One region of the Pedobacter sp. GR22-10 genome, then DNA from elsewhere that is predicted to be linked to it. Evidence: riboswitches for the same ligand, from Rfam matches in the RefSeq annotation. Region 1 holds a riboswitch; the other holds the start of a gene.
What was found. Region 1 has a riboswitch for S-adenosylmethionine ahead of metH (methionine synthase). Riboswitches for the same ligand answer to the same signal wherever they lie in the genome.

Region 2: linked by a shared signal. The riboswitch ahead of OQX64_RS18725 (SusC/RagA family TonB-linked outer membrane protein) and the one ahead of metH (methionine synthase) in region 1 are both predicted to bind S-adenosylmethionine.

Annotation. Positions count from the first base shown of each region.
Region 1 covers NZ_JAPIVR010000005.1:55,096-60,078, reverse strand. The annotation lists gene metH (methionine synthase) at 1-1,750, opposite strand, end outside; SAM riboswitch class I at 1,888-1,991, opposite strand; gene OQX64_RS19055 (Bax inhibitor-1 family protein) at 2,144-2,881, opposite strand; gene OQX64_RS19050 (hypothetical protein) at 2,920-3,486, opposite strand; gene murQ (N-acetylmuramic acid 6-phosphate etherase) at 3,591-4,394, opposite strand; gene OQX64_RS19040 (S41 family peptidase) at 4,583-4,983, shown strand, end outside.
Region 2 covers NZ_JAPIVR010000004.1:497,637-502,619, forward strand. The annotation lists gene OQX64_RS18725 (SusC/RagA family TonB-linked outer membrane protein) at 1-2,607, opposite strand, end outside; SAM riboswitch class I at 2,954-3,059, opposite strand; gene OQX64_RS18730 (peroxiredoxin family protein) at 3,194-4,456, shown strand; gene OQX64_RS18735 (alpha-L-arabinofuranosidase C-terminal domain-containing protein) at 4,563-4,983, shown strand, end outside.

The sequences.
Region 1 (4,983 bases):
GAATGGCGTGATAGAGAAAAGCCGAGTGCATGGCTTCCCTAACAGTATTGTTTCCCCTGAATGAGAATGAAATATTAGAAACCCCGCCGCTCACTTTAGCATGCGGGAGATTTTCTTTGATCCAACGGGTGGCATTGATAAAATCAACAGCATAGTTGTTGTGCTCTTCCAGTCCGGTGGCAACGGTTAAAATATTGGGATCGAAGATGATATCTTCCGCAGGAAATCCAATTTCATGCACCAAAATATCATAACTTCTTTTACAAATCTCTTTTCTGCGCTCGTAGTTATCGGCCTGGCCTTGTTCATCGAAAGCCATCACCACTACAGCAGCACCGTATTGCATAATTTTACGGGCACTTTCGCGGAATTTATCCTCGCCTTCTTTTAAAGAGATTGAATTCACAATTCCTTTTCCCTGCAGGCATTTCAAACCATTTTCAATCACCGACCATTTAGAGGAATCGACCATGATGGGCAACTTTGCAATGTCGGGTTCGGAGGCGATCAGGTTTAAAAATTTGGTCATGGCTGCTTCCGAATCCAGCATTCCCTCGTCCATGTTCACATCAATCACCTGTGCGCCACCTTCAACCTGTTGCAAGGCCACGGCGAGCGCAGCTTCGTAATCACCCCCTAAAATCAGCTTCGAAAATTTAGGCGAACCGGTAATATTGGTTCTTTCCCCAACGTTTACGAAAATACTTTCAGGCGTAATGGTTACGGGCTCCAGGCCACTTAACCGCATAAACGGCTGAATTTCCGGAATTTTTCTTGGTGATGCTTTTCTGGCATTCGCCGCGATACAGCCGATATGTTCGGGCGTGGTACCACAGCAACCTCCTACGATATTAACAAAGCCAGAAGCGATAAAGTCATCTACTAAGTGTGCTGTCTCATGCGGTTGCTCATCATAAGCACCAAATTCATTGGGCAAACCTGCATTTGGATAGGCAGAAACGTAACATCCCGCTTTTGCGGCTAACTCTTCAATATGCGGACGCATTTCTTTCGCACCCAACGCACAGTTGAAACCTATACTTAAAGGTTTTGCGTGCATCACTGAGTTTAAAAAAGCCTCGGCAGTTTGTCCGGATAGGGTCCGACCAGAAGCATCGGTAATCGTACCGGAAATCATAATCTCCAATTTACGGCCAATAACTTCTTCATATTTTTTGATGGCTACAATAGCCACTTTGGCATTCAGCGTATCGAAAATGGTTTCAATCAGCAATACATCTGAGCCCCCATCTACCAAACCGCGCACCTGCTCGTAATAAGCAGTCTCCAATTCATCAAAGTAAACCGCCCGGTAACCCGGATCATTTACATTGGGCGACATGGAAAGCGTTCTATTGGTTGGGCCAATGGCACCGGCAACGAAACACTTACGATCTGGATTAGCAGCCATAAACTCATCTGCCGCTTCCTTTGCCACTCTAGCACCTTCATAACTTAATTCATACGACAAATCTTCCATCTGGTAATCCGCCATGGAGATTCTTTGCGTACTAAAGGTATTGGTTTCGATAATATCTGCGCCAGCGGCTAAATATTCGAGATGTATGGCTTTGATAATATCCGGACGGGTGATGTTCAGCAAATCATTATTGCCTTTCACATCGCAAGGATGATCCTTAAACCGTTCCCCTCTAAAATCTTCTTCGGTAAGCGTATAACGTTGAATCATCGTGCCCATCGCACCATCGATGACCAAAATACGTTTTTCTAATTCTTCTCTTATGCTCATTCTGTTATTAGATGTGAGAGACGAGAGGAGTGATCTGAGAAATTAAGACATTTATAATTGGCCTCAAATCTCAAATCTAATTTCTCAAATCTCAAAAAAGCTTATTCAAAAAGTTGGCACATGGATCGTACTTCCTTAACTTATCTTTCTCCCGGTTAACCGAGATTAGAATGTAGCACCTTGTTGGCACAGGTTGCTAAGACTTCGTTGGGTCTAATCCCTCCGTCTTTCTTAATAAGCATACAAAAATGCAACAAAGCAACATCATTTCCAAAATTTATCGCTTCGCTGCCAAATAAAATTACAAAGGCCATGCAAATATGCACGGCCTTTAAAATATTGTTTTGTCATTAACCTGAAACCAGATAAATCCAGCGGTCAGAATTTAGTGAATTATCTTCTGCTACCGAAGAGACGTAGTAAAGAAACAAATAAGTTAATGAATGTGATATAAAGTGACAACGCACCCATTATTGCTAATTTTTTGCTGTCGGCCAATGCAATTTCATTTCCGCTTTCATCCAAACCTTCACCAATTCTTTTAATTTCCTGAACCTTATAAGCGGTAAGCGCAGTAAAAATAGCCACACCAACAAAGCCTAAAATGTAGTTCAGCGTTTCGCTGCCGATAAAGAAGTTGATCAGACTTACGATAACCAAACCGATTACGCCAGCCATTAGTATTGGTCCGAATTTACTTAAATCAACATCTGTAGTGTATCCCATGATAGCCATTACAGCAAAAATAACGGCTGCTGCAACGAAGCAAATGGCAATAGATGTTGTTGTGTAAATTAAAAGTATAAAGCCCAACATCACACCTGTTAGTAAAGAATACAACAGAAAAATACCCACTAATGCCGGGAAGGATAATCTTTGCATAGCAGCCCCCATCAACATCACTAAACCAAGTGGCGCAAAGATGGCAATGTATCCAAATATGGTAAATCCTTTTTCAGCTACTAAATAGGATAAAATTCCTGGCGAATTTGCCAATACAAATGCAGAAGCGCTTGATATTAACAAAGCAACGAACATCCATAAGAATACGCTGGCAAAGAATTTTTTAGACACTGTGTTTTCCTGGACGAACACGCTATTGCCCTGATATTGATAGTTTTGTTGTTCCATTTTTATTTGTGTATTTAAATAATTATAAAAATAATACTTTAATTCAGTCTTTTTGTCAGCAATTCTTCAACTTTTTTGAAGAACTGTAACGGTTTTAATGTACGCCAGGGCAGGTGATCGAAAGCACCTCCAAAATTAATGTAATAATCAATGTTGTTATCTTTAAACTCCCTGATGACATGTTCCTGGAAATTTACCCCAACAATCCAGCCATCTTCCACTTCCTGAAACCATTCTTCATAATAACTATCGTCTGATGAATGAAAGTTCAATACATTTTCTCCGATTAATACAAACTTATTAATGCCTTCATCCATCATGAGTTCCAAAATATCGCGTTTCAGCAACATGATGTCGTTGTTGATGGCATCATTCCATTCGCCGATAAACTCAATAATCGCGTAACCTCTATCATAATCCGCATACAATACTTTCATGTACAAGGTATTGGAACCAAACTCATCCCATTGCGGGTGCAACAGAAAGTTATAGATCTGCTTATCAAAGTACAGTTCAGAGTATTCGGTATTGTAGAATGGCGATCGCTCATCCTCTGCCGAGATATAATCATCTCTCCACTGGTAATACGGCTCTATCTCGTGCATGTTTTTTTAATTATTGAATGAGTGAATTTTGAATGAGAGAATGCTACAATTACTTCCAAATTCAATCATTCAATCATTCCATCCTTCTCTCATTCTAACATTTCTCAGTGTCCTGCTTCTACTGCTTTACGCACACTTCCATGTTTACTCAGCAAATCTGCAGCTATTTCATAGCTCACATTTAATTCATCAGCTACCATTTGCGTTCCGCGATCAACCAGTTTATGATTAGTTAACTGCATATCTACCATTTTGTTTCCAACCACACGCCCCAATTGCACCATTACGGTGGTACTCAGCATATTTAAAACCAATTTTTGTGCTGTGCCCGATTTCATTCGCGTAGAACCGGTAATAAATTCAGGTCCAACCACCACTTCTACCGGAAAATCAGACGCTGCAGCAATGGGTCCACCAGTATTGCAGACAATGCAACCTGTTAAAACTCCATGCTGGCGTGCTGTATTTAAACCTCCAACCACATATGGTGTGGTGCCGGATGCAGCTAAACCCACCAGGCAATCCTTTTCATTAATATGAAATGCCTGTAAATCTTTCCAGGCCTGCAGGCTGTCATCTTCAGCAAATTCTACAGCCTTTCTGATGGCAGAATCCCCGCCGGCAATAATACCAACTACAGTATCGAAAGGAACACCATAAGTTGGTGGACATTCAGATGCATCTACCACTCCTAAGCGGCCGCTGGTACCTGCCCCTATATAAAAAAGCCGACCGCCCTTTTTCATTCTCTCGGCAACGGCCGAAGTTAATTTCTCAATCTGAGGCAAAGATTTTTCAACAGCAAAGGCTACGGTTTTGTCTTCATTGTTAATCCCCTGCAAAACTTCCATTACCGACATTTCATCAATGTGGTTATAATTTGATTCTTGCTCGGTAACTCTATTCATAAATTTATTTTTGATAAAATTCGGTAAATTCTTTCTAAAATCTACCCTAAAAATTTAAAAATATAGATTGCCACTTGATAGAGCAGATGTTATACTGTTAATTTATGTGAAATATTATAAACAAAAGACAAGAAATTGCAGTTAAAAATATATCAACCCGCTTATTTTCATAAATTTGCCTAACGCCAATGAAAAAGAATACCCGAAAAAACATACTGATTGCCATCAGCTATTCTGTGATTTTGATAGCAGGAATGTATTTGGGTATTAAGTTTATTAAAGATCAGGGATTTGGCGTTACCAGAAGACCTCAACTGGCCAGCAATAGTGATGAAAAACTGGAAGAAATTCTGCATATCATCAATAAAAATTATGTAGATGATATCAATACTGATTCGCTGCAAAACTTACCTATTGATAGTGTACTCCACCAGCTGGATCCACACAGTGTATATTTGCCTCCTACCGATGCGCAAGACATGACCAATAACCTGGAAGGGAATTTTGAGGGCGTTGGCATTGAATACTATATGTTAAACGACACCATGATGGTAACAGGCGTGGTGAAGGATGGACCGGCATATCAGGC
Region 2 (4,983 bases), on a different contig from region 1:
TAAACTAAAGCTTTTGTAGCTAAAAGTATTTGAAATTCCGCCAATCCAATCTGGTGTATATTTCCCTAAAACTCTTTTGGTCGGGTCAGTTTGTGGTGCACCTGTAGCATTTACCAAAATATTACCATTCCCATCTCTTAAAAAAGCATTGCCAAAAAGTGTTCCGTAAGGTTGACCAACAGTCGCAATTACCTGTGCAGAATTGGTTGCCACCACATAATTTTGCAGTAAACCTTCCTGATCCAATTCCACCACCTTACTTCTGTTTGCCGCATAGTTGATATCAATATCCCAGGTAAATTGTTTTTTCACCGGCGTAATACCCAGCTGAACTTCAATACCCTTGTTATTAATTTTTCCGGCATTTATATTTTTCGATCTGAAACCTGTACTCGGACTCACATCTACATTTAAAATCTGATTGTAACTGTTCGTATTATATACACTGACATCAAAACGAAGTCGCTTGTTAAACAAAACAGCTTCAGCACCTAGCTCTGATGAAGTGGTGGTTTCAGATTTTAGATTCGGATCGAAATCTGTTCCGGACGGACTAAGCTGCGGACTTGCTCCAAACGGTGCAGAGAAACTGTAAGTATTAGTTAAACGATAAGGTGAGGTGTCCTTACCTACCTTAGACCAGCCACCACGTACTTTTGCGTAATCCAGCACCTCGCTTTTGATATCAAAAGCTTCAGTGAGCACTAAACTACCGTTGAAAGACGGATAAAAGTAGGAGCGGTTTTGAGCGGGCAAGGTGGATGACCAATCATTACGGGCCGTAATATTGGCAAAAAGGTAATTTCTAAAACCAATCTGACCGGATGCATAACCACTGTAAGACTTTAACTTACTGTAATTATTAGATGAGGTTAAGGGATCTCTGGAATTGTTTAACGTATACAATCCGGCAACAGCCAAACGGGGTGCACTTTGATCATTTTGTTCGATATAACTGGTCCGGATATTACCACCAAGCAACACATCTAAACTAAAATCATCATTTAATTGCTTGGCATAATTTAATGTCGCATCCGTATTGTTTTCATTTACCGTAAAGGCACTTTCGGTATATGATCCAAATGGCGTTCCGTTAGTACCGTAGGCAATTTTAATTTTTCGGCGATCATTGTAATAATCTGTTCCTGTACGGAAATTGAAGTTCAATCCGTCAATAATTTTGTAGTTTAAACCTATACTTCCAATTAAACGGTTCCTGTTTTGAGACACCGTATTCTCATAAGCCACCCAATAAGGATTGCTGTAATAACTGTTGTTCCAATTAAAAGTATTACCATTCTCATCCAGGTAATTTTTCAATTGATTGATATCAACCTGTCTGCCAAACCACGCAAACTGCAACATGGTACTGGTTGATCTTGATCCGCCCGTTCCAGGCAGGTTGTCGGCACCAAGTTTACTATAATTGGCATTCGCGGTGATGGTGAGTTTAGGTGTTAAACGTAAAGTAGTATTTAAAGTGAATGAGTTTTTACCCTGACCTGAATTGGGTACGATACCGACCTGCTTAAGGTTGTTATAAGATAACCGGTAATCGAATTTCTCTCCTGCATCCTCAATTGAAATACCATTTGTTAAGGAGTAACCTGTTTGGAAGAAATCCCTTACGTTATCCGGATGGGCCACAAAGGGCACTGCTACACCTTTCGAAAAGAACTGCGGAATCAACCTGCCATCCATTCTGGGCCCCCAGCTTTCATCAACCCCATCATTTACGCCGGCACCTTTTCCATCCACATAGCTGAATTTACCTTCCGATCCCTGTCCGAATACATCCTGATATTTTGGTAAGGTTAATATACTTTCGATCACGCCATTCGAGTTTAAAGAAATACCCAAACCTTTTTTAGATTTTCCTGATTTTGTTTTAATGATAATCACACCTGCTGCTGCCCTTGAACCATATAAAGCGGCCGCATTGGGACCTTTTAACACACTGATGGATTCGATATCATTAGGGTTAATATCTGAAATGGCATTGGCGTAATCTCTCGCCCCCGCCGAATTAAGCTGTGAATTATCTACCGGAATCCCATCTACAACAAAAAGAGGCTGATTATTTCCGGCAATAGAAGTTTCCCCTCTAATCACCACACGGGAAGATCCCATATCGCCCTGGCTATTGGTTACCCTTACCCCGGCTACTTTACCGGCAAGTGCATTTACCAGATTGGTTTCCCGCGCTTCAGTTAAACTTTCCCCTTTTAATTCCTGAACGGCATAACCTAACGATTTTTTCTGTTTAGTGATACCTAAAGCCGTTACCACCACTTCATCTAATGCATTTTCTCCGTCACTTAAGGTTACATTTAATGCATTCGAACTTTCGGTAACCACCACTTCTTTAGTTGTAAAACCAATATAAGAGAAAACCAATGTACCTTTTCCATTAATTGTAATACTGAATGCGCCACTATTATTGGTGGTTACGGCTTGTTTGGTTTCCTTAACAAATACTGAAACTCCGGGCAATGTTTCTCCTGAAGCACTTTTAACCGTACCGGAAATACTGATGTTTTGGGCATGCACGAGTGACGAAAGCAAGAGCAAGCATACGATTGCCAACAGCTTAATTTTTTTGAACATAATCAATTTATTAATAATGAGATGAATGAAGAATGTAAAAATCAGGGCAAAGCAATTCCACTTCGCTTACCGGCGAATTTTTTACAAACGTGAATACTTAATGATTTAAATTATTGGGTTGGTATTTATAGCCTCATACAGCAACAAATACCCTCACGCATTCGAAGACTTAAAAAGGTTTTTAAATGCCCTGATTGAGTAGATTGTTTTTTGTTAGTTTTTTCCATCAAATTGTTTTTAACGATATACCTTATACTTAGCATTTCCGGTGAAGCTGATTTACAAAAAAAGCACGCCCGTAAAATCAGGAGTGCTCTCATATAATATTAATACTTTGCATTCAACTGACTTAACTTACCCAAATTACTTCGGGATGGAATTAGCACCATATCCAATTCAGGCTGGTTGCTAAGGTTTCGCAGGGCCATTCCCTCCACCTTTCTTGATAAGCATTTTAAAATAACTGCGGCAAAGATAATATAAAAATCATAATGACTACAAATTCTATAGATTTTATTGAAAATATTTTTTCCGTGCTTTTATGATGCTTACATTTGTCACGTTATCAATAGATCTCAAATATCACATGAATATAAAATCATTACTATTTCTGCTACCGGCTTTTATGTTGTCGCAGACTTTACAAGCACAGACACAGAAAAAACAATCAGCTACTGCCCATAAATTAACCACATCCTTTGTTCCGAACGGCAAATGGCGGGGTGTGTTTGAAATTAAACCTGGGGTTGAAGTTCCCTTTAATTTTGAAATTACCAAAATCGATACAAAGCCACACTTAATATTTTTGAATGGTGAAGAACGCTTTGATGGTGGCGTGGTTAAACAAACTGCAGATTCCATTCTGGTTGCGTTGGATCAGTTTGACAATGAACTTGCCTTCAAAATCACAGGTGATTCGCTGGTTGGAACGCTTAGGAAACAAGATGGCTCCGGTAAACCTTTGGCCGTAAATGCAACCAGAGGGAATCCATATCGTTTCAAACCTAATGGTAAAAATGCTGCAGCTGATTTCTCTGGCAAATATGATATCACTTTTAAATCGCCTACCGGAAAAGATGAAAATGCAGTCGGACTATTTAAACAAACTGGTAATAAAATTACCGGGACTTTTTTAAGGGTAACTGGCGATTCACGTTACCTGGAAGGAATAGTGGAAGGCAATGATTTTTATTTATCCAGCTTTATTGGCTCTAGTCCATCCTATTACAAAGGAAGTTTTTCAAAAGACGGAACCATAACAGGAGAAACGGTGAGCACCAGGGGAAATACACCCTTCACAGGCAAACAAAATCAAAACGCGGCCTTACCTGATGCCTATAAATTAACCTTTTTAAAGGATGGATACAAAACACTTGATTTCTCCTTTCCGGATGTAAACGGGAAAAAGGTATCGCTCAGCGATGAGAAATTTAAAAATAAGGTGGTCATTCTTACCATTACAGGCACCTGGTGCCCAAATTGTGTAGATGAGGCTTCTTTTATTGCACCCTGGTACAAGGAAAACCGTAATCGCGGCGTTGAAGTTATTGGCATTCATTATGAAAGACAACTGGATTCAGCCTACGTGCGGAAGGCCTTAACCCGGTTCAGGGATAAGTTTGATATCCAATATGATCAGGTAATTGCTGGCACACCCGATAAAAAAATAGTATCTGAATCTTTACCAGCCCTGAATAATTTCATCTCTTTCCCAACCACCATCATCATTAATAAAAAAGGAGAAGTGGCACAGATTCATACGGGTTACAGCGGACCAGCAACCGGCCAATATTATACCGATTTTGTAAAGGAGTTTAATGCTGAAATAGATGGACTGCTGAAAGAATAGTTTGAATAATTACATCGTAATTAAATAAATACAAAATAATAATCGTTAAACCAACGATTATTATTTATTTTGGTCTTCGCATTTCCAACCAAATAGCTGCAGACCCATGAAGTTTTACCTTAGATTCTACGTTTTATTTGCTATACTTTTTACTGCCACAGCCAGTTTAATGGCCAAAGAAAATAAGTTAACGGATGAGCCGGATTCTGCCTATCTGTTTGCTTACAATGCCAATGGCTTGCGCTTTGCCTGGAGTCGTGATCAGACCAACTGGACACCAATCGGAAAGGATTACCTGTTTTTGAAAAGCGATTATGGCAGGTGGGGAAGTGAAAAAAAAATGATTTCACCCTATGTCATCAGGGGAAGAAATGGTGAATGGGTTTGTGCGTGGGAATTAAATGATCAGACCAATCAGTTTGCCATAGCCACTTCCAAAAACTTAATCAACTGGGGGCCCCAGCATTATCCATATGTTGCCATGGGGAAAAATGTATTAAAGCCTGTTGTTGATTATAACCAGCTGA